Regions from separate parts of the Parageobacillus sp. VR-IP genome, predicted to be linked through region 3. Evidence: predicted binding sites of a transcription regulator. Region 3 holds the regulator's gene; each other region holds the start of a gene.
What was found. Region 3 encodes CtsR, which represses protease genes until heat stress. Its sites were predicted from a motif close to ATGGTCAATAAAGGTCAAACA; they were not measured.
Positions count from the first base shown of each region.

Region 1 (6,926 bases), on a different contig from region 3:
CGAAGCGTTTATCAAGCGCCGTGCCGCCGCGTACCAGGCTTACTACGAGCATATGCCGCTCCGCAGATCGTCGCTTCCGCACGAAGGCGGCATGCAATTATACCGGGCTTTCGCTTATGGAGATTTAGCCTCTTTCTTTGTTCTTGATACGCGCCAGTACCGCGATGACCAGGCGAACGGTGATGGAATCAAGCCGCATTCCCCGGCATCTTTGGATCCTAAGCGCACTCTTCTCGGTGCAGAACAGGAGAAATGGCTTCTTGACAGTCTTGGAAGCTCCAAAACGCAATGGAACGTGCTGGTACAGCAGATTTTCTTTTCCCAGCGGAACTTTGGGACAAGCCAAGCGCCAAAATACAGCATGGATGCCTGGGACGGATATCCGGCCGCGCGCCAACGCATTATGGATTTTGTTGCAGCCAAGAATATTAACAACTTGATTGTTCTAACCGGGGATGTCCATGCGAACTGGGCCTCTAACTTGACGACTGATTATAACGATCCTGATGCCCCGATTTTTGGCGCTGAGTTTGTCGGCACTTCGATTACTTCTGGGGGAAATGGTTCTGATTGGCGTGCAGACACGGAGAAAATTTTAGCGCAAAACCCGCACATCAAATTTTTTAACAATTACCGTGGCTATGTCCGTTGTCAAGTTACTCCGGAACAGTGGCGTGCGGATTACCGTGTCGTTCCGTATGTGACTCAGCCGGGAGCGGATATTTGGACGAGAGCATCATTGGTTTATGAAAAAGATCAGAAAGGACTAAAAGAAGTATCATCCACTATGGTGCCGATGGGTGTCCAAATGTCAAGGGAAGTGGAAGAAGACCGCCACCGTGCCCACAGACGCGCCCGTGAAAAACAAATGGAGAAAAAGAGAGGAAAGGTTACGAATTAATTCCGTCCACGCATGCTGAACGATATCAATGCCGCATTTGGCATCCGGGCATCTTTACCGGTCTGGATGCCAAATTTTCCGCAAAGGAGATGAACCTACAATGTTAAACAATATCGGTATACCAGGTTTAATTTTAATACTCGTCATTGCTCTGGTCATCTTTGGGCCTTCCAAGCTGCCGGAAATCGGCCGCGCATTTGGCCGCACGCTGTTTGAATTCAAAAGTGCCACGAAGGAACTGGTGTCTGATGATCATAATGAGGAAACGAAAAAACCTGCATTATCGGCTGTGAAAAAAGACAGCTGAATTGGCGGTTTAGTAAAAAAGAGAGCAGACGGGGCAGCCTGTCTGCTTCTTCTTATCGGCTTTATGGACCCACCGATCAACGAATTTTTTCAGAGGGGAATTCATAAAGTTTTTTGCTTCAAGTGGGTCAGAAACTTCTTTTTAACAGTTGTTCTGGCATTGCATAAGGTTTTTCGGGTTCTTTTTTTGGTAAAAAGATTCAACTTTCCATTCATGGACAAAAAATCTTCATTTTATGGACGACACGGCTCGGAAAGAAAAAGTCCCGCCTTGGTTAGCAGATGACCGCTTGAAATGATGTGGTATCGAAAAATTTTTTCGTGAAAAAGTTGATTTGTTAAATATAGCTTCTGTCCAATTTCCCAAAAGTTTAGTAACTACAAACTAACAGCATTTGTTTCCAAAAAAGGAGGCAGCCAGCATGAAAAACAAAGATTTGCGTCTGATAGATCATTTAGAAGAGCTTCGCAAACGGGTGATTATTACGTTATTAGCGTTTATTGCATTCTTCGTTGGGAGTTTCGTTTTTGTACAGGATATTTATAAATGGCTTGTCAAGGACTTCGATGGGAAACTTGCGATTCTCGGCCCGAGTGACATCCTTTGGGTATACATGATGATCGCAGCCGTGTTTGCGATCGCAGCAACGATACCTGTCGCTGCTTTCCAGACATGGCGGTTTGTCTCTCCGGCGCTGAATCCCGAAGAACGGAAAGTATCTTTGCGGTTTATCCCATGGTTGTTTCTATTATTTATAGCGGGGATTTCATTTGGTTTCTTTGTGCTTTTCCCGGCCGTGCTCAGTTTTTTAACAAACCTGTCAGTAGGGCAATTCGAAACAATATTCACAGCGGAAAAATATTTTCGGTTCATGATCCATCTGACACTTCCATTTGGCTTTCTCTTTGAAATGCCGCTTGCGGTCATGTTTCTAACGAGACTAGGAATCCTAAATCCGAAAAGACTGGCAAAGGCAAGGAAAATATCCTATTTTTTTCTGGTTGTCATCTCCGTCCTTATCACGCCTCCGGATTTGCTTTCGGATATTCTTGTTATCATTCCTTTGCTGGTGCTTTATGAAGTGAGCGTAGCACTGTCCGGCATGGTTTATAAGAAAAAGCTGGTAAGCGAAGGGACGCTGCATAACGCCAATCGGTTTGCGGAGAGCGGCTGAGCCGCAGGGACTGGATTGAACACCTGAAAAAATTTATTTCGCTTTGCGCCAAAAAAAACCGCCTTTCCCATTAAGGGATTAGGCGGTTTGTTTATGCAAAGGTTTTGCGACGATCGCATCGTTTTCGACATCGATGCGAATCGCTTGGACTTGTTCACTTGTGTCAAGCAAGACATCGGCGATTTTGTCTTCGACGTGTTCTTGGATGACGCGGCGGAGCGGACGAGCGCCGAACGCTGGATGGTAGCCGAGTTCCGCCAATTTTTCTTTCGCTGCCTGCGAAACGTCAAGGTCGATATGTTGTTCGCGCATTGCTGCTTTTACGTCGTTGAGCATGAGGTCAACAATTTGCAGCATATGTTCTTTTTTCAGCGATTTAAATTCGATAATCGCATCGAAACGGTTTAAAAACTCTGGCTTGAAGTAGGCGTTTAACGAATCAAGAATGCTTGTGTGCGTTGTCCCTTGTTTTTCAAAGCCGACCGTAATTTTTTTGTCCGTTACACCGGCGTTGCTTGTTGCGATAATAACGGTATCTTTAAAGCTTACGGTACGGCCTTGGCTGTCAGTGAGACGGCCGTCTTCTAAAATTTGCAGGAAAATATGTTGAACATCCGGGTGCGCTTTTTCAATCTCGTCAAGCAAGATAATGCTGTATGGATTGCGGCGCACTTTTTCTGTAAGCTGACCGGCTTCCTCGTGACCGACATAGCCAGGAGGCGAACCAATTAATTTCGATACCGAATGTTTTTCCATGTATTCGCTCATGTCGAGACGAATCATCGCGTCTTTTGAGCCGAACAATTCTTCCGCCAACGTTTTCGCCAGCTCCGTTTTCCCGACGCCAGTTGGACCGACGAATAAGAACGAACCGACTGGACGATGTTTTGCTTTTAAGCCTGCGCGGCTGCGGCGGATTGCTTTTGCGACTTTTTTGACTGCTTCATCCTGGCCGATCACTTTTTTCGCCAAGTTTTCTTCTAAATGTTTCATTTTCTCTTTTTCATCAGCTTGCAGTTTGCCGACAGGAATGCCTGTTTTTTCTTCGATGATGCGCTCGATATCGGCAACATCGACGACTGGGCGTTCTTGGTTTACGCCGTTTTGTAATTGTTTTTCCAATTTCAACTCTTCGTCACGTAATTTTGCCGCCAGTTCGTAATTTTCTTCTTGCGCTGCTTTTGCTTTTTCTTTGGCGATTTGCGCAAGGCGTTCTTGAATTTGTTTTTCATCTGTCGGACCGATGCGCAAGTTCGCTTTGGAGCCGGCTTCGTCTAACAAGTCGATCGCTTTGTCCGGCAAGAAGCGGTCTTGAATGTAACGGTGCGACAATTTAACGCACGCTTCAATCGCTTCGTCCGTATATTTGACGTGATGGAATTGTTCATATTTCGGTTGAATGCCTTTTAAAATCGTAATCGCTTCTTCGACTGTTGGTTCATGGACGATGACAGGTTGGAAACGGCGTTCAAGCGCGGCGTCTTTTTCAATTTGTCGATATTCTTTTAACGTTGTAGCACCGACAACTTGCAATTCCCCACGCGCAAGCGCTGGTTTTAAAATGTTGCCGGCGTCCATCGAGCCTTCTGCCGCACCAGCGCCGACGAGCAAGTGAATTTCGTCGATAAACAAAATGACGTTTTTCCGGCGCTGCAATTCAGAAATGAGCCGTTTCATGCGTTCTTCAAATTGGCCGCGAATGCCTGTATTGGCGACAAGTGAGGCGACATCAAGCAAATATACTTCTTTATTTAATAGTTTTTCTGGAACTTGCCCTTCCGCAATTTTTAAGGCAAGCCCTTCGACAATCGCTGTTTTCCCGACACCAGGTTCCCCGATTAATACCGGGTTGTTTTTATTGCGGCGGTTTAAAATTTCGATGACGCGTTCTATTTCTTTATCACGGCCGATGACCGGGTCGATGAGACCGGCTTTGGCAAGCTGTGTTAAGTTGCGGCCGAATTGATCTAAGAAACCGCCGCCTCTTTTACCTTTCCGATTCCATTTGGATGGTTGCGCCATATTTGTGGATGGCGTGTCCATTTCCGAAATTGGCGAAAATCCATCCATAAAGAAATCATCAAATGGGAATGGCGAAAAGCCTCCAAACCCGAAGTTTATTGGGATGGAAAGCTCTTGTTTTTGTTTTTCATAACATTCGTGGCAAAGATGCAATTGCTTTTTCTCATGATTGAATTGCAAATTGACAAATACCGTCGCTTTGTTTTGATGGCATACTTGACAAAGCATGAGGCATAACCTCCTTTTTGTCAATTGACTTTGACTAACTTTGACTTTCTGATTTTATTATACTTTGACCTTTTTTGACTTTCAAGTGTTTTTTATAAAAAATTGTTGTAACCGTGAAATGTTTTTGAAAGAATAGTGAATAATGCTATGGATAAGGTAAAGCTATGATATAGTTAAGTCTAGAAAAATAGAGTAAAGGGGAATAGAAAAATGAAAAAGCTTTCGCTGTTTTTGGCATTGATGTTAATATTGTTTTTATTTGCCGCCTGCAGCCAGGAAAAGCAAGAGGACAAACCTGCAATACTTGAAGTTCAACTTCAAACACCGGATCATATTGAATTAAATAAGGAAACGACACTTTCTTGTATCGTGACATACGGTGGGGAAAAAGTGGATGACGCGGACGAAGTAAAGTTTGAAGTGTGGAAACACGGAAGCGAGAAGCATGAGATGTTAACCGCCAAAAATGTTGGAGATGGCAAATATGCTGTGAAAAAAACGTTTACCGAGCCTGGGACGTATTCCGTCGTCAGCCACGTGACAGCGCGCAATATGCATAATATGCCGAAAAAAGATATCGTTGTTGGCACACCAAGCGATCAGTCGCAACATCATGCAGAGGAACATCACGGCGATGAACACCATCATGCCGACGTCATGATGATGCTTCATGAAAAACAATTTTCTGTCAATAAAGAGGCGCATTTAACGGTGCATATTACTCATGACGGCCGGCCGCTGACGAAAGCGACGGTTCGCTTCGAAATTTGGAAGGGGGACGGAAAGCACGAGCTTATCGAGGCAAGCGAAAAACAAGCAGGCCAATACGAAGCAGCAACATCGTTTCAAGAAAAAGGGACATATTCTGTAAAAATCCATGTGGAAACGGAACATCTGCACGAACATCAAGTAGAGCAAATTACGGTGCAATAAAGGGATGCCCATATAGCGGCATCCTTTTTTACTGTCATCCCGTCTTTATTGGATCATGCCGACATATATATGGGAGTGAATAGTGGACAAGGAGAGGGGAATGGCAGAAGTGGCTGGAAAATGGTCGGATGCTTGGCAAATCGCCGCTGTTTACGTCGGCACCGTCGTTGGCGCGGGATTTGCCACGGGAAAAGAGATTATTGAATTTTTTACGCAATACGGAACGTCCGGAACGATCGGCATTATCATTAGCGGCAGCTTGTTTACGTGGGGCGGCGCGCGCATGATGGTAATGGCGCGGAAAGTGAAGGCGGCTTCTTATCAACAGTTTAACCGCTATTTATTTGGCAAGGCAATGAGCCCTGTTATTTCTATCATGATGACGTTGATGATTATCGGAGTCACCGCCGTGATGATGGCCGGAGCAGGGGCGGTGTTTGAGGAGCAGCTTGGGCTGCCGCGGCAAATCGGAATTGTAACGACGTTATGTTTATCGCTGCTGGTCATGATGTACGATATAAAAGGGCTATTTGGCGTAAACGCCTTGATTGTTCCGATGATGGTGCTATTTAGCGCCATTGCGCTTGGAAAGCTGATCACCATGGGCGAATGGTACGGAAGGGGGCTGGAAGCGGCAGACTATTCATTAAAAGCATTTCTTTCCCCATTTTCGTATGCGGCGTTTAACTTGGCGATGGCGCAGCCTGTGCTCGTGCCGCTGGCTTGCGAGGTGGAAGACGAACGCACAGTGCGGCGTGGCGCGGTGCTTGGCGGGCTGCTGCTTACCGGCATTTTATTAAGTAGCCACCTTGTGCTCTTATCGTTTCCGTATGTAATAAATTACGATATTCCGATGGCGGAAGTGATCCGTTCGTTCTTTGCCGTTTTTTACTGGGTGTATATCGTTGTGATTTACGGGGAAATTTTTACGTCCATTATCGGCGGCATTTTTGGCCTGCAGCGGCAGGCGCGCACGCTCGTTTCTATTCCTAACACCTTGTTTCTTGCCGTGCTGTTTATCGTTCTATATATTGTCAGTTTGTTCCGCTACAGTGAGCTCTTATCGTTTTTGTATCCGCTATTTGGCTACATTAGTTTTGCGTTTCTTTTTCTATTATGGGCGCGCAAAGTGCCGCGTCCGTAACAGCAGCCGTTTTTCCGCACCAATCATGCGGGAAAACGGCTGTTTTGCCAAGGATTCATGAAAGCGATGTACGATTTTTTCTAGCCTTGTTTCGCCCGTCGTCGTTTTGTCAGCTGGCTCACCATTGCTCTCCTCCTAGTATCTGTTTCTTTCAATACATCCAGAATATTTAGATATATATGAAGCGAATAAAACACAAGTCCGATTGGAAGACTAT
Region 1 covers NZ_JABVYQ010000001.1:358,990-365,915, forward strand. Annotated here, with positions in the region: gene HT574_RS01930 (alkaline phosphatase D family protein) at 1-901, shown strand, start outside; gene HT574_RS01935 (twin-arginine translocase TatA/TatE family subunit) at 1,002-1,208, shown strand; gene tatC (twin-arginine translocase subunit TatC) at 1,630-2,382, shown strand; gene HT574_RS01945 (ATP-dependent Clp protease ATP-binding subunit) at 2,461-4,632, opposite strand; gene HT574_RS01950 (FixH family protein) at 4,843-5,565, shown strand; gene HT574_RS01955 (YkvI family membrane protein) at 5,666-6,709, shown strand.
Region 1: a site for CtsR is predicted at 4,694-4,714, ahead of HT574_RS01945 (ATP-dependent Clp protease ATP-binding subunit). Genes of this name have one in related genera too.

Region 2 (6,926 bases), on a different contig from region 3:
CGGCATGATTCAGCTCGGTGGAAGCGCGCTTTATTTAAACAGCAATGATTTGCAGCTCGGACGCGGCGAAACGATTGCCGATACCGCACGAGTGCTGTCACAATATGTGGATGCGATTATGATTCGTACGTTTGCGCATAGCAAAGTGGAGGAGCTTGCTCAATATGCGGCGATTCCGGTGATTAACGGATTGACAGACGATGATCATCCGTGCCAGGCGCTTGCCGACTTATTGACGATTTATGAAGTAAAGAAGGAGTTAAAAGGGTTGAAACTTGCTTATGTCGGCGACGGAAACAATGTCGCTCATGCGCTGATGATTGCTGCTGCCAAGGTCGGCATGGACTGCACCATTGCTTGTCCGCCTGGATATGAACCGAAAGAGACTTATGTAAATGCAGCCGTGCAAATTGGGAAACAAAGCGGAGCTGACATCGCGGTGACACACGACCCAATCGAAGCCGTCGCCGATGCCGACGTTATTTATACCGACGTATGGACGAGCATGGGACAGGAGCAGGAAAGCGAGCAGCGTCTTGCTGCATTCCAGGAGTTTCAGGTCAATGGTAAATTAGTGAAGCATGCGAAACCGGATTATATGTTTTTGCATTGCCTGCCGGCCCATCGTGGTGAAGAAGTGACTGCGGATGTGATTGATGGACCGAATTCATACGTATTTCAGCAGGCAGGTAATCGCCTCCACGTGCAAAAAGCGATTTTGGTTTCTTTGTTATAAGAGAGTAGCACCGGGAATATGCCCGGTGTTTTTTATGTCACCATTATTTGCTTGGTTATGAACAAACGGGGAAGAGGGAATGATAAAAATGTACTCTGAATAAGGGGGAATACGACAATGGGCCAACAACGCCATTTTAAACCAGGCGATAAAGCGCCGAACAACGGAGTATACATTGAAATTGGCGAGACAGGAGATAATGTCAAGAATCCGAAAAAAATCAGGCTCAAAGCAGGAGATACGTTTCCGGAAACATCGAATCATAATCGTCATTGGACGTATATGCGCAAACCGTAACGGCAATAAGCCGAGAAAAATCGGCGTCGCTATTAGTTGCTAAAACGTTAAAGGGATAAAAAAGAACGTTTTCGTGATGGATTTTTACCCTCCATAAAGCCATTCCGGTCAAGGAGTGGCTTTCTATTTGAAATAACAAGCAAGCATTCGCTATAATATACATAAAGGTCAAAGAAGGTCAAAAAGGAGGGGAGTCAGTGGATATTCAAAAATTTACCGAAAAAGTGCAAGAGGCTTTGATGACGGCCCAATCGACTGCTGTGAAACATCACCATCAGCAGCTCGATGTGGAACATTTGCTGCTGGCCTTATTGCAGCAAGAAGAAGGACTTGCCAAAAGAATATTCACACTGCTGCGTGTTAATATAGACGCATTCATTCATGAACTGCAAGTATTGTTAAAGAAAAAGCCGGAAGTGCTAGGAACGGGGGCAGAAAACGTTTATTTATCTTCACGGTTGCAGAGGGTCTTGACGAATGCAGAAAAAGAAGCGAAAACAATGCAAGATGAATATATTTCCGTAGAGCATTTGCTGCTTGCAATGGCATCAGAAACGGATGATATCGGTGAGCTTTTTCGCCGCTACGGCATTCACCGTTCTTCATTATGGAAAGTATTAGTGGAAATAAGGGGGAATCAGCGCGTGACAAGTCCGACGCCAGAAGCTACATACGAAGCGTTAAAAAAATATGGACGCGATTTAGTCGCGGAAGTGAAAGCGGGAAAAATCGATCCGGTGATCGGCCGCGACAGCGAAATTCGCCGCGTTATTCGCATTTTATCGCGGAAAACCAAAAACAATCCGGTATTAATCGGTGAACCTGGGGTCGGAAAAACGGCAATTGTCGAAGGCTTAGCGCAGCGCATTGTCCGCAAAGACGTTCCCGAAGGATTAAAGGACAAAACGATTTTTGCGTTAGATATGAGCTCACTTGTCGCGGGCGCAAAATTCCGCGGCGAATTTGAAGAGCGTTTAAAAGCGGTGTTAAACGAAATAAAGAAAAGTGAAGGTCGGATTATTTTATTTATTGATGAATTGCATACGATTGTCGGCGCCGGCAGGGCGGAAGGCGCAATGGATGCCGGCAATATGCTGAAACCGATGCTGGCGCGCGGGGAGCTGCACTGCATCGGTGCGACGACACTGGATGAATACCGGCAATATATCGAGAAAGATCCGGCGCTCGAACGCCGCTTCCAGCAAGTGCTTGTCGAAGAACCGAGCGTGGAAGATACGATTTCGATTTTGCGCGGCTTAAAAGAGCGGTTTGAGGTCCATCATGGCGTAAAAATTCATGACCGTGCTCTCGTTGCCGCCGCGACATTGGCGGACCGCTACATTTCTGACCGCTTTTTGCCGGATAAAGCGATTGACTTAGTTGATGAGGCGTGCGCGACGATTCGTACGGAAATGGACTCGATGCCGTCGGAGTTGGATGAAGTGATGCGCCGCGTTATGCAGCTGGAAATCGAAGAAGCGGCGCTGCGAAAAGAAACGGATGAGGCGAGCAAAGAACGTCTTGAAGCGCTCACAAAGGAACTTGCGGATTTACGGGAAAAGGCAAACAGCATGAAAGCGCAATGGCAGCAGGAAAAAGCAGCAATTGGGCGTGTGCGCGATGTGCGCGAGGCGCTGGAAAAAGCAAAGCGTGAGTTAGAAGAAGCAGAAAATGAATATGATTTGAACAAGGCAGCGGAACTCCGCCACGGCCGCATTCCGCAGCTTGAGAAACAATTAAAGCAGCTAGAACAAGAAATGAACGAAAATAATGAGGGAAGGCTGCTTCGCGAGGAAGTAACAGAAGAGGAAATCGCCGAAATCGTTTCGCGCTGGACGGGAATTCCGTTGACAAGGCTTGTCGAAGGAGAACGGGAAAAGCTGCTGCGCTTGCATGAACTGTTGCATGAACGGGTCATCGGCCAGGACGAAGCGGTGGAACTAGTGGCTGATGCGGTGCTGCGGGCGCGTGCCGGCATTAAAGATCCAAACCGCCCGATCGGTTCGTTTATCTTTTTAGGACCGACCGGCGTCGGAAAGACAGAATTGGCTAAAACGTTGGCACAAGCATTATTTGACAGCGAAGAACAAATGATCCGCATCGATATGTCCGAGTATATGGAAAAACATGCCGTTTCCCGCTTAATCGGCGCTCCTCCGGGCTATGTCGGCTATGAAGAAGGCGGGCAGCTGACCGAAGCGGTGCGGCGCAAACCGTATTCCGTCATCTTATTAGACGAAATCGAAAAAGCGCATCCAGAAGTGTTCAATATTTTGCTGCAAATGCTCGATGACGGGCGGATTACTGATTCGCAAGGGCGCACAGTTGATTTTAAAAACACGGTTGTGATTATGACGTCCAATATCGGCTCCCACCTGCTGCTAGAAGGGGTGACGGAAGGCGGGGAAATTAAAGAAGAAACGCGCGAACAAGTCTTGCAGCAGCTGCGTGCCCATTTCCGTCCGGAATTTTTAAACCGCATCGATGATATTGTTTTGTTTAAGCCGCTGACGATGAATGAAATAAAAGGAATTGTCTCGAAATTTGCCAATGAATTATCCAAACGGCTCAGCGACCGCCATATTTCGCTTTCTTTGACAGATAAGGCAAAAGAATATATCGCTGAATCTGGATTTGACCCGGTTTACGGAGCGCGGCCATTGAAACGGTTTATGCAAAAGCAAATTGAAACCCCGCTGGCGAAAGAAATCATTGCTGGACGGGTGAAAGATTACAGTACGGTAGTGGTCGATTATGAAAACGGGCAAATTGTGATAAAAACGCAATCATAACAAAAGGCTGTCCAAATCGTGGACAGCCTTTTGTTATGATGCAAGTGATTAATGATGGTGATGTTCTACCGGCTCGTCCGGAATCAGACTGGCGACAATAAAGATGAGAACGGTCACAATGACGCCCAGTAAGGCTCCGGTAGAAAAATTATAGGTGATTCCTTGCATGGATCCCATTACATAGGTAGCCATCTGCACTAACAGAAACGTCCAGAAAAACGTCCAAAACAGCCGCATCTTCTTATTATTCCTCCCATCATTTCAAATTCCTTTTCTTATCTTACCACAACTTGCTCATTAGGCATATACCCATACGTTTTATTATGCGCCGCATATGGTATACTGTACAATTATGCATCGTAAAACAAGGGTGAATATCCATATGACAGTTCAACAACGGTTTTTTCAGCTCGATGACCAATGGTGCATTATTCATCTGCCGGAACGCCCAAATGGATTTGCTCTCTTTATTATTGGTGATACGGACCATTTTGTAAACGAGCATACAAGTTTTTGGATCGAGCATAAAGGTCGCCGCAATCTTCTTGATCAGATGCTCGAATATGGTTACACAGTATTTTACTCTCATCTGTATGGCCGGCATTGGGGAAGCTCTAAAGCGGTACGTCTAGCGAAGCAGCTGATTTACTACGTATTGAAAAGTGAAATTTTAAACAATCGCATTTACATTCTTGCCGAAGGAATGGGAGCGCTCGTTGCTTTGCAGCTTCTTGAAGCGATGCCGAAACAAATCCGTGCGGTTGTGATGTTAACCCCTTGTCTCGATTTGCGCGCCCAGCTCGAATATGAAAAGGAAAATCAATTTTTTTATAAGCGCATGGTAAAGGAGATTGCACTTGCCTATGACATAGAAGAAGCAAACGTCGAAAAAGCAGTTCCTTCGCTGCTTCTCATCCCACACCAAGTTCCGGTTAAAATATGGCAATTATCAGGAGTGACCCATTATCCATCGTCGCTTCATTGTCGCAAGTATGAGCAATGGATGAAAGCGATGAACGATCGTGTTCTTGTTGTTTATTACTTACCGGAAAAGAACTACCAATTGGCAAGGGAAATTGTTAAATTTTTCAGGAAATATAACGAGCTCCCGTAAATTCCTCTATCTTCTCTAGACACGATAGAGGAATTATTTTGGTAGATAAAAAACAAAAAGCACTTGCAGGCGTAACGGATACGGATTAGGGGTACAAAATATAAATTAGCATAACTATTCGTTTGGTAAATGGTTATGTAATTAGCGGCAAAAAACATTATCATTCGCAGCAAAAAGGCATTGTTAGGAAAAACAATGCCTTTTTGCTTTAATCTTATGTTACGTTGAACTAATGCGCCTGTTCGTTGAACAAGCGCCTATTCCAATGGTGCGCACTATGTGTACAGCGCCGGGCTTCTCTTTTGTTTTCTTTGATTTTCTCGCGCAATCGCACTGTTTGTCAACCGCAAAAACCATTTCCATTTGTCATACAGGACTTGTAATATTGATAACCTTTAGAAAAGAAGGTCATTATCATCATCAGGGTAATAAAGGAGTGGAAATATGATTCTCTCTAAATTTGTAGATGAACTCCCCATTCCTCCTATTTTAAATCCTCGATGGAAAGATCAGTTTTATACTTATTATGAAGTGAATATGACGGAATTTAAGCAATCACTTCATAGTGAGTTAAATGATACAACCGTATGGGGCTATGAAGGCAGCTATCCAGGACCTACAATTGAAGTAGAGAGCGGAGAAAAAGTGTTTATTAAATGGATCAACAATCTTCCAAATAAGCATCTTTTGCCAGTAGACTATACGGTGCATGGTGCCCATGTGGATGTACCGGAAGTACGAACGGTGGTACACGTACATGGCGCTAGTGTTGAATGGGAAAGCGATGGCTACCCGGATGCTTGGTTTACAAAGGGATTCAAACAAGTTGGTCCATATTTTAGAAAGCAAATATATCGATATGATAATCACGATCGTGCTTGCACCCTCTGGTATCATGACCATGCGCTTGGTATCACGAGGCTCAACGTGTATGCTGGATTGGCGGGTTTCTATATTATCAGAGATCATCGGGAACGTTTATTGAATTTGCCAAGTGGGAAATATGATATCCCTCTTATGATACAGGACAAGACTTTTAATAAAGATGGTTCTCTTTATTATCCGAAACAACCAGAAAAACCAATCCCGGAATTAGAAACGTCGATAGTTCCTGAATTTATTGGGGATACCATCTTGGTGAACGGAAAAGTATGGCCGTATCTAAAAGTGGAACCCCGTAAATATCGATTCAGGCTTCTAAATGCCTCTAACACCCGTTTTTATAGGCTAAAGCTTGATTCGGGACAACTTTTTTATCAAATCGGGACGGATGGAGGATTGATGGAATACCCGATAGGAGTCAAAGAAATCACGTTGGCACCTGCGGAACGAGCAGATGTAATCATTGATTTTACCAATCTTGAGGGCAAGAATATCATCATGACAAATGATGCTCCCGCTCCTTTTCCAACCGGAGATCCGCCAGATGAAAATACAAGTACTGTGATGCAGTTTAGAGTGACTCTTCCTCTTTCAAATATTGATACGAGTGTTATACCGTCTTATATGGGGCCTCTTCCAAAAATAAAAGAACAGTTAGCTTCAAAGATACGATACCTAACATTAAACGATAATGTGGATAAGTACGGTCGTAAACTCATGCTATTGGATAATAAACGGTGGGATGACCCTATAACAGAAAATCCTAAATTGGGATCAACCGAAATATGGTATCTAATTAACTTAACTGAAGATACACACCCTATTCATCTTCACTTAATTAATTTTCAAATATTAGACCGGAGAGATTTCGATGTAGAAAAGTATAAAAAGGAGAGAATTATCCATTATACGGGTCCGGCGATTCCTCCCGAACCACAAGAGCGGGGATGGAAGGATACAGTAAGAGCTAATCCTAACCAGGTAACTCGAATTGTCATGAAGTTTGGTCCTTATACAGGATTGTATGTATGGCACTGCCATATCTTGGAGCACGAGGATTATGAGATGATGAGACCGTATATTGTTATCCGATGATCATGTTGAC
Region 2 covers NZ_JABVYQ010000001.1:221,500-228,425, forward strand. Annotated here, with positions in the region: gene argF (ornithine carbamoyltransferase) at 1-736, shown strand, start outside; gene HT574_RS01220 (YjzC family protein) at 854-1,033, shown strand; gene clpB (ATP-dependent chaperone ClpB) at 1,231-3,825, shown strand; gene HT574_RS01230 (YjzD family protein) at 3,874-4,062, opposite strand; gene HT574_RS01235 (alpha/beta hydrolase) at 4,208-4,939, shown strand; gene HT574_RS01240 (multicopper oxidase family protein) at 5,384-6,916, shown strand.
Region 2: a site for CtsR is predicted at 1,198-1,218, ahead of clpB (ATP-dependent chaperone ClpB). Genes of this name have one in related genera too.

Region 3 (6,926 bases):
CGGAGGCGAGCGGTTCGCCGCGAAGGGCAAATGTTCTTCGCCTGGAGGGATGCTTGCATCCCGAAAGCGAAGGTTATTTGACCCCGAGCGGAGGCGAGCCGGAGCTAGACAGTACGAAAAGCGCAGGGCGCCTGGCTTCTTCCAAGCAGACGGTTATCTAGTTTTGAAGGAATGAACTCCTTCTTGACAAAATCAATCTGATGAATATAATAATATATGTCCAATAGAACAGCTTGCCTAGTGACTATAGCGGAGAGGAAACACCCGTTCCCATCCCGAACACGGAAGTTAAGCTCTCCAGCGCCGATGGTAGTTGGGGCCAGCGCCCCTGCAAGAGTAGGTCGTCGCTAGGCAGGATGAAGAAGCATGCCTTTTTTATGAAAGGCATGCTTCTTTTTTGCCTCATTTGTTTAGCCTCATTTGTTTATTTTTTCCTTGACCATATGCAAAACCGATATTGGTGTTTCATTTTTGGCAAAAAAGGATATCCTATGACTAGTCATTTTTGTCGGTAACTCTTGCATTTTTTTGTAATACACTATATAGTAGAGGTAAGGTCAAATATAGTCAAAGTCAACTTTGATTGTTAAGGAGGAGGGTAGAGTGCCAAATATTTCCGATATCATTGAGCAATATTTAAAACAGGTATTAAATATGAGCGACGAAGACATTGTCGAGATTAAACGCAGTGAAATTGCTAATAAATTTCAGTGCGTTCCATCACAAATTAATTATGTGATCAATACAAGGTTTACGCTCGAGAGAGGGTATATTGTCGAAAGCAAACGCGGAGGCGGCGGCTATATCCGCATTATGAAAGTGAAAACGAAAAGCGAGGCGCAATTAATCGATCAATTGTTGGAATTAGTCGGGCACCGCATCAGCCAATCCAATGCAGAAGATATCATTGAACGTCTTGTCGAGGAAAAAGTCATTTCTGAGCGGGAAGCAAAGATTATGTTAAGCGTGATGGATCGCTCTGTTTTATATATCGGTTTGCCGCAGCGGGATGAGCTGCGGGCGCGCATGCTCAAAGCGATGTTAACATCGCTGAAATACAAATAGGGGAGGGGACCGCGTTGATATGTCAAGAGTGTAAACAAAGACCAGCGACGATGCATTTTACGAAAATTATCAACGGTGAAAAAACTGAATTTCATCTTTGTGAACAATGCGCGAAAGAGCATGGCGATATGTTTATGTTTTACGAAAACGATGATTTTTCTTTAAACAATCTACTAGCCGGATTGCTTAATTTCCAAACGCCGATGAAAGAAATGGCCACCAATACGTTCTCAGGCCCGAATATTTTACAATGTGAAACATGTAAAATGACCTATCATCAATTCATCCAAATCGGGCGTTTTGGCTGCTCTGACTGTTATCGGACATTTGCGCGATATTTGCCCCCAATATTAAAAAGACTTCATAGCGGAAATACGACCCATTCCGGGAAAATACCGAAACGAAAAGGCGGAGTGCTTCATCTGCGCAAACAGATCTTCGTCCTAAAACAAAAGCTGCAGGAACTTGTAGCGAGAGAGGAATTTGAAAAGGCGGCAGAAGTCCGCGACCAAATTCGTTCTTTGGAATATCAGCTGCGTCAGCGTGGAGAGGGGGAAATGTAGCGGTATGTCATTTGAAAAGTTTTTTAATACGGCCGTTAGTTCTTGGATGAGCCAGGAAGGTCCTGATTCTGATATCGTGTTAAGCAGCCGTATCCGTTTGGCACGAAACATCGTTGACTTCCGTTTCCCAACCGTGTTTAGCAGCGAGGAGGCACAACAAATTGTTTCCCTATTCGAACAGACATTTGCCCATCGCTCTTATCATTCGGTCGGACGTTTTGAATTGTTAAAAATGTCAGAGCTTCAGCCGATTGAAAAAAGGGTATTAGTAGAAAAACATCTAATTAGCCCACATTTGGCAGAAGATTCGCCATTCGGTGCTTGCCTGCTATCGGAAAATGAAGAAGTGAGTATTATGATTAACGAAGAAGACCATATTCGCATTCAATGCTTATTTCCAGGGTTGCAATTAACCGAAGCATTGGAAGCAGCGAATGGGCTGGATGATTGGATTGAAGAGCATGTGAATTATGCCTTCGATGAAAAACTCGGCTATTTAACAAGCTGCCCAACCAACGTTGGGACAGGGATGCGCGCCTCTGTGATGATGCACCTTCCTGCCCTCGTTTTAACACAGCAAATCAACCGCATTATTCCAGCTATTAATCAATTGGGGTTGGTAGTACGCGGAACATACGGAGAAGGAAGTGAGGCTTTAGGTAATATATTTCAAATATCAAACCAAATTACATTAGGAAAATCAGAGGAAGATATTGTCGAAGATTTACAAAGCATCGTTAAGCAATTAATCGCCCAAGAGCGAATGGCAAGGGAGGCATTAGTCAAAACTTTAAACATAAAATTAGAAGACAGAGTATTCCGCTCGTATGGAATATTGGCCAACTGTCGGATGATTGAATCGAAAGAAGCGGCGCAGTGTTTGTCCGACGTGCGTTTAGGAATTGATTTAGGATACATTAAAAATATTTCGCGCAATATTTTAAATGAGCTAATGATTTTGACACAGCCTGGGTTTTTGCAACAATACGCCGGCGGTGCGCTGAGACCAGAGGAGAGGGATGTTCGTCGAGCGGCATTAATACGGGAACGTCTAAAAATGGAAGAGAGAAAAAATATGGAGGGTGATGAATAATGATGTTTGGCAGATTTACGGAACGGGCGCAAAAAGTATTAGCGCTAGCCCAAGAAGAAGCGATACGCCTGGGCCATAACAATATTGGCACGGAACATATTTTGTTAGCGCTGGTCCGCGAAGGGGAAGGAATCGCAGCGAAAGCATTAATGGCGTTGGGACTTGGGCCGGAAAAAATTCAAAAAGAAGTGGAGTCGCTGATTGGTCGCGGACAAGAAGTTTCCCATACGATTCACTATACACCGCGGGCAAAAAGGGTTATTGAATTATCCTTGGACGAAGCGAGAAAACTTGGCCATTCCTATGTGGGCACCGAACATATTTTGCTTGGTCTTATTCGCGAAGGCGAAGGGGTGGCGGCCCGTGTACTTAACAACTTGGGAGTCAGCTTGAATAAAGCGCGCCAGCAAGTATTACAGCTGCTCGGAAGCAACGAATCGGTTTCGGGTCATTCAGGAAGCGGTGCTTCCCATGTCAGCACGCCGACATTAGACAGCTTGGCCCGCGATTTAACGGCGATTGCCCGCGAAGGTCGATTGGACCCTGTTATTGGCCGAAGCAAAGAAATTCAGCGCGTAATTGAAGTGTTAAGCCGGCGCACGAAAAATAACCCGGTGTTGATCGGGGAGCCTGGTGTAGGGAAAACGGCAATTGCTGAAGGGCTTGCGCAGCAAATTGTCAACAATGAAGTGCCGGAAACGCTCCGCGATAAGCGGGTGATGACGCTGGATATGGGAACGGTCGTAGCCGGTACGAAATATCGCGGCGAGTTTGAAGATCGTTTGAAAAAAGTGATGGATGAAATTCGTCAGGCGGGGAATATCATTCTGTTCATTGACGAGCTTCATACTTTGATTGGCGCCGGCGGAGCAGAAGGCGCGATCGACGCATCGAACATTTTAAAACCGGCTCTTGCTCGCGGGGAGCTGCAATGTATCGGTGCGACGACATTGGATGAATACCGCAAATATATTGAAAAGGATGCAGCACTAGAACGCCGCTTCCAGCCGATTTATGTTGACGAGCCAACGGTGGAAGAATCGATTCAAATTTTAAAAGGGCTGCGTGACCGTTATGAAGCGCATCACCGTGTTTCTATTTCCGATGAAGCGATCATTCAAGCGGTCAAATTATCCGACCGGTATATTACAGATCGTTTTCTCCCGGATAAAGCGATTGACTTAATTGATGAAGCTTGCTCAAAAGTCCGTCTTCGTTCCTTTACCGCTCCGCCGAAATTAAAAGAACTGGAACAAAAACTGGAGGAAATCCGGAAAGAAAAAGATGCTGCAGTACAAAGCCAAGAATTTGAAAAAGCGGCTTCCTTGCGTGATATGGAGCAACGGCTGCGTGAAGAACTAGAAGAAACAAAACGGGCATGGAAGGAAAAACAAGGCCAAGAAAATTCGGAAGTAACGGTCGAGGACATTGCCATGGTCGTATCGAGCTGGACAGGAATCCCAGTTTCAAAATTGGCGCAAACAGAAACCGAGCGCTTGCTGAAACTAGAAGAAATTTTACATTCGCGTGTCGTTGGGCAAGACGAGGCCGTCAAAGCCGTAGCAAAAGCAGTGCGCCGCGCCCGTGCTGGATTAAAAGATCCAAAACGTCCAATCGGCTCATTTATTTTCCTTGGACCGACTGGGGTTGGAAAAACGGAGCTGGCCCGAGCGCTTGCTGAAGCGATGTTCGGCGATGAAGACGCTCTTATCCGCATCGATATGTCGGAATACATGGAGAAACACTCGACGTCCCGTTTAATCGGATCGCCTCCTGGTTATGTCGGATATGAAGAAGGCGGCCAGCTGACCGAAAAAGTGCGCCGCAAGCCGTATTCGGTCGTATTGCTGGATGAAATGGAAAAAGCCCATCCGGACGTATTTAACATTTTGCTGCAAGTGCTAGAAGACGGTCGTTTAACCGATTCGAAAGGAAGAACGGTAGATTTCCGTAATACGATTATCATCATGACGTCGAACGTCGGCGCGGACGCGTTGAAACGGAATAAATACGTCGGCTTTAGCGTCCAAGATGAAGATCAGAAGTACAAAGACATGAAAGGAAAAGTCATAGATGAGTTAAAGAAAGCGTTCCGTCCAGAGTTTTTAAACCGAATTGATGAAATTATCGTCTTCCATTCGCTCGAAAAACAACATTTAAAACAAATTGTCAGACTGATGGCAGGCACATTAATCAAACGCTTAAAAGAGCAAGATATTGATTTAGAGCTGACGGATGCGGCGATTGAAAAAATTGCCTCGGAAGGATATGACCCAGAGTATGGTGCTCGCCCACTGCGCCGCGCTCTACAAAAACATATCGAAGACCGTTTGTCGGAAGAGCTGTTAAAAGGAACGATTGCAAAGGGACAAAAAGTCATTGTCGATGTTAAAGACGGAGAATTCGTTGTATTATCAGAACAAGCGGTAATGTAATCAAAGTTTTTGCGAAAGGTATGCGGCAGCTCCATTGCCCATACCTTTTTGTTTCAATGTAAAAAAGAGAGGGTTTTTTCGATGGGGAAAAAGAAAACGAAATTTGTTTGTCAAGAATGCGGCTATGAATCAGCGAAATGGCTTGGAAGATGTCCAGGATGCAACACTTGGAATTCGCTGGTCGAAGAAATAGAGCGAGTAAAGCCGGCAACAAGAGGAGTGTTTGTCCATTCTGCATCTGATGCCTTGGCTAAACCGGTGCCGATTACTACCGTAACGACCACGCAGGAGCCGCGCATGCAAACGAATATGTCCGAATTTAACCGCGTATTAGGCGGAGGAATTGTAAAAGGTTCGCTCGTGTTAATCGGCGGGGATCCTGGTATTGGAAAGTCAACGCTTTTGTTGCAAGTTTCTGCGCAGCTTGCTGCGATGCAGCATAAAGTATTGTATATATCAGGCGAAGAATCGATTAAGCAAATGAAGCTACGCGCTGACCGCCTCCATGTGGTCTCCGATCAATTGTATGTGTTAGCGGAGGCAGATTTGGAATATATTGTAGAAGCAATAGAAAATATTCGCCCTGCTTGTGTGGTCATTGACTCTATTCAAACCGTGTATCGCGCTGATATTACATCTGCTCCGGGAAGTGTGGCGCAAGTGCGCGAATGCACGGCGGAATTAATGAAAATCGCGAAAACGAAAGGAATCGCCGTTTTTATCGTCGGGCATGTGACGAAAGAGGGTGCCATTGCCGGTCCGCGAATTTTAGAGCATATGGTTGATACTGTTCTTTATTTCGAAGGGGAGCGGCATCATACGTATCGCATTTTGCGGGCGGTAAAAAACCGGTTTGGTTCTACCAATGAAATTGGCATTTTCGAAATGAGGGATGTAGGGCTTGCCGAAGTCGAAAATCCTTCAGAGGTGTTTTTGGAAGAACGCTCCCGCGGTGCGGCGGGTTCAACGGTTGTTGCAGCGATGGAGGGAACTCGTCCTGTATTAGTCGAAATTCAAGCATTAGTATCGCCAACGAGCTTTGGCAATCCGCGGCGGATGGCAACCGGTATTGACCATAACCGTGTTTCTTTGTTGATGGCGGTATTAGAGAAGCGGGTAGGTCTGCTTTTGCAAAATCAAGATGCCTATTTGAAAGTGGCAGGAGGAGTCAAATTGGATGAACCGGCGATTGATTTGGCGATCGCCGTCAGCATTGCCTCCAGCTTTCGCGACCAGCCGACGAATCCGTCTGATGTGATTATCGGAGAGGTCGGTTTAACCGGGGAAGTGCGCCGCGTGTCCCGCATCGAACAGCGCGTGCAAGAGGCCGTCAAATTAGGCTTTTCTCGTATTATTATTCCAAAAAACAACTTAACGGGCTGGAATCCTCCTAAGCATATAACGGTCATTGGTGTATCCCACGTTTCCGAGGCGCTCGAGCATACGTTGCAGTAAAATCGTTACAAACCTATGCCAAATGTTTAAAAAACATTAAAAACTATGCTATTATTGGTTTCAAACATTGGAAACTGTTTATAATGTTAAATAGGGAGGTGAAGATCCAGACATGGTAAAGCGGATCGTGCAGCTATTTTTTCTTGTTGTCGGAGGAACATTAGGTGCTGTTTTTTTGCCTGATTTATTGCGGATCATGCATATAAGCGCTGTGCCGCTCTTAAATAATTCCTATACATTGGCAATATTAGGGGCAATTATTTTCTTTATGTTGACATTTTGGCTAGTCGATTATGTAGTTGATATGATTCGTTG
Region 3 covers NZ_JABVYQ010000011.1:122-7,047, forward strand. Annotated here, with positions in the region: rRNA gene rrf (5S ribosomal RNA) at 237-353, shown strand; gene HT574_RS17965 (CtsR family transcriptional regulator) at 604-1,065, shown strand; gene mcsA (protein-arginine kinase activator protein McsA) at 1,080-1,628, shown strand; gene mcsB (protein-arginine kinase McsB) at 1,633-2,721, shown strand; gene clpC (ATP-dependent protease ATP-binding subunit ClpC) at 2,721-5,156, shown strand; gene radA (DNA repair protein RadA) at 5,238-6,611, shown strand; gene HT574_RS17990 (PIN/TRAM domain-containing protein) at 6,724-6,926, shown strand, end outside.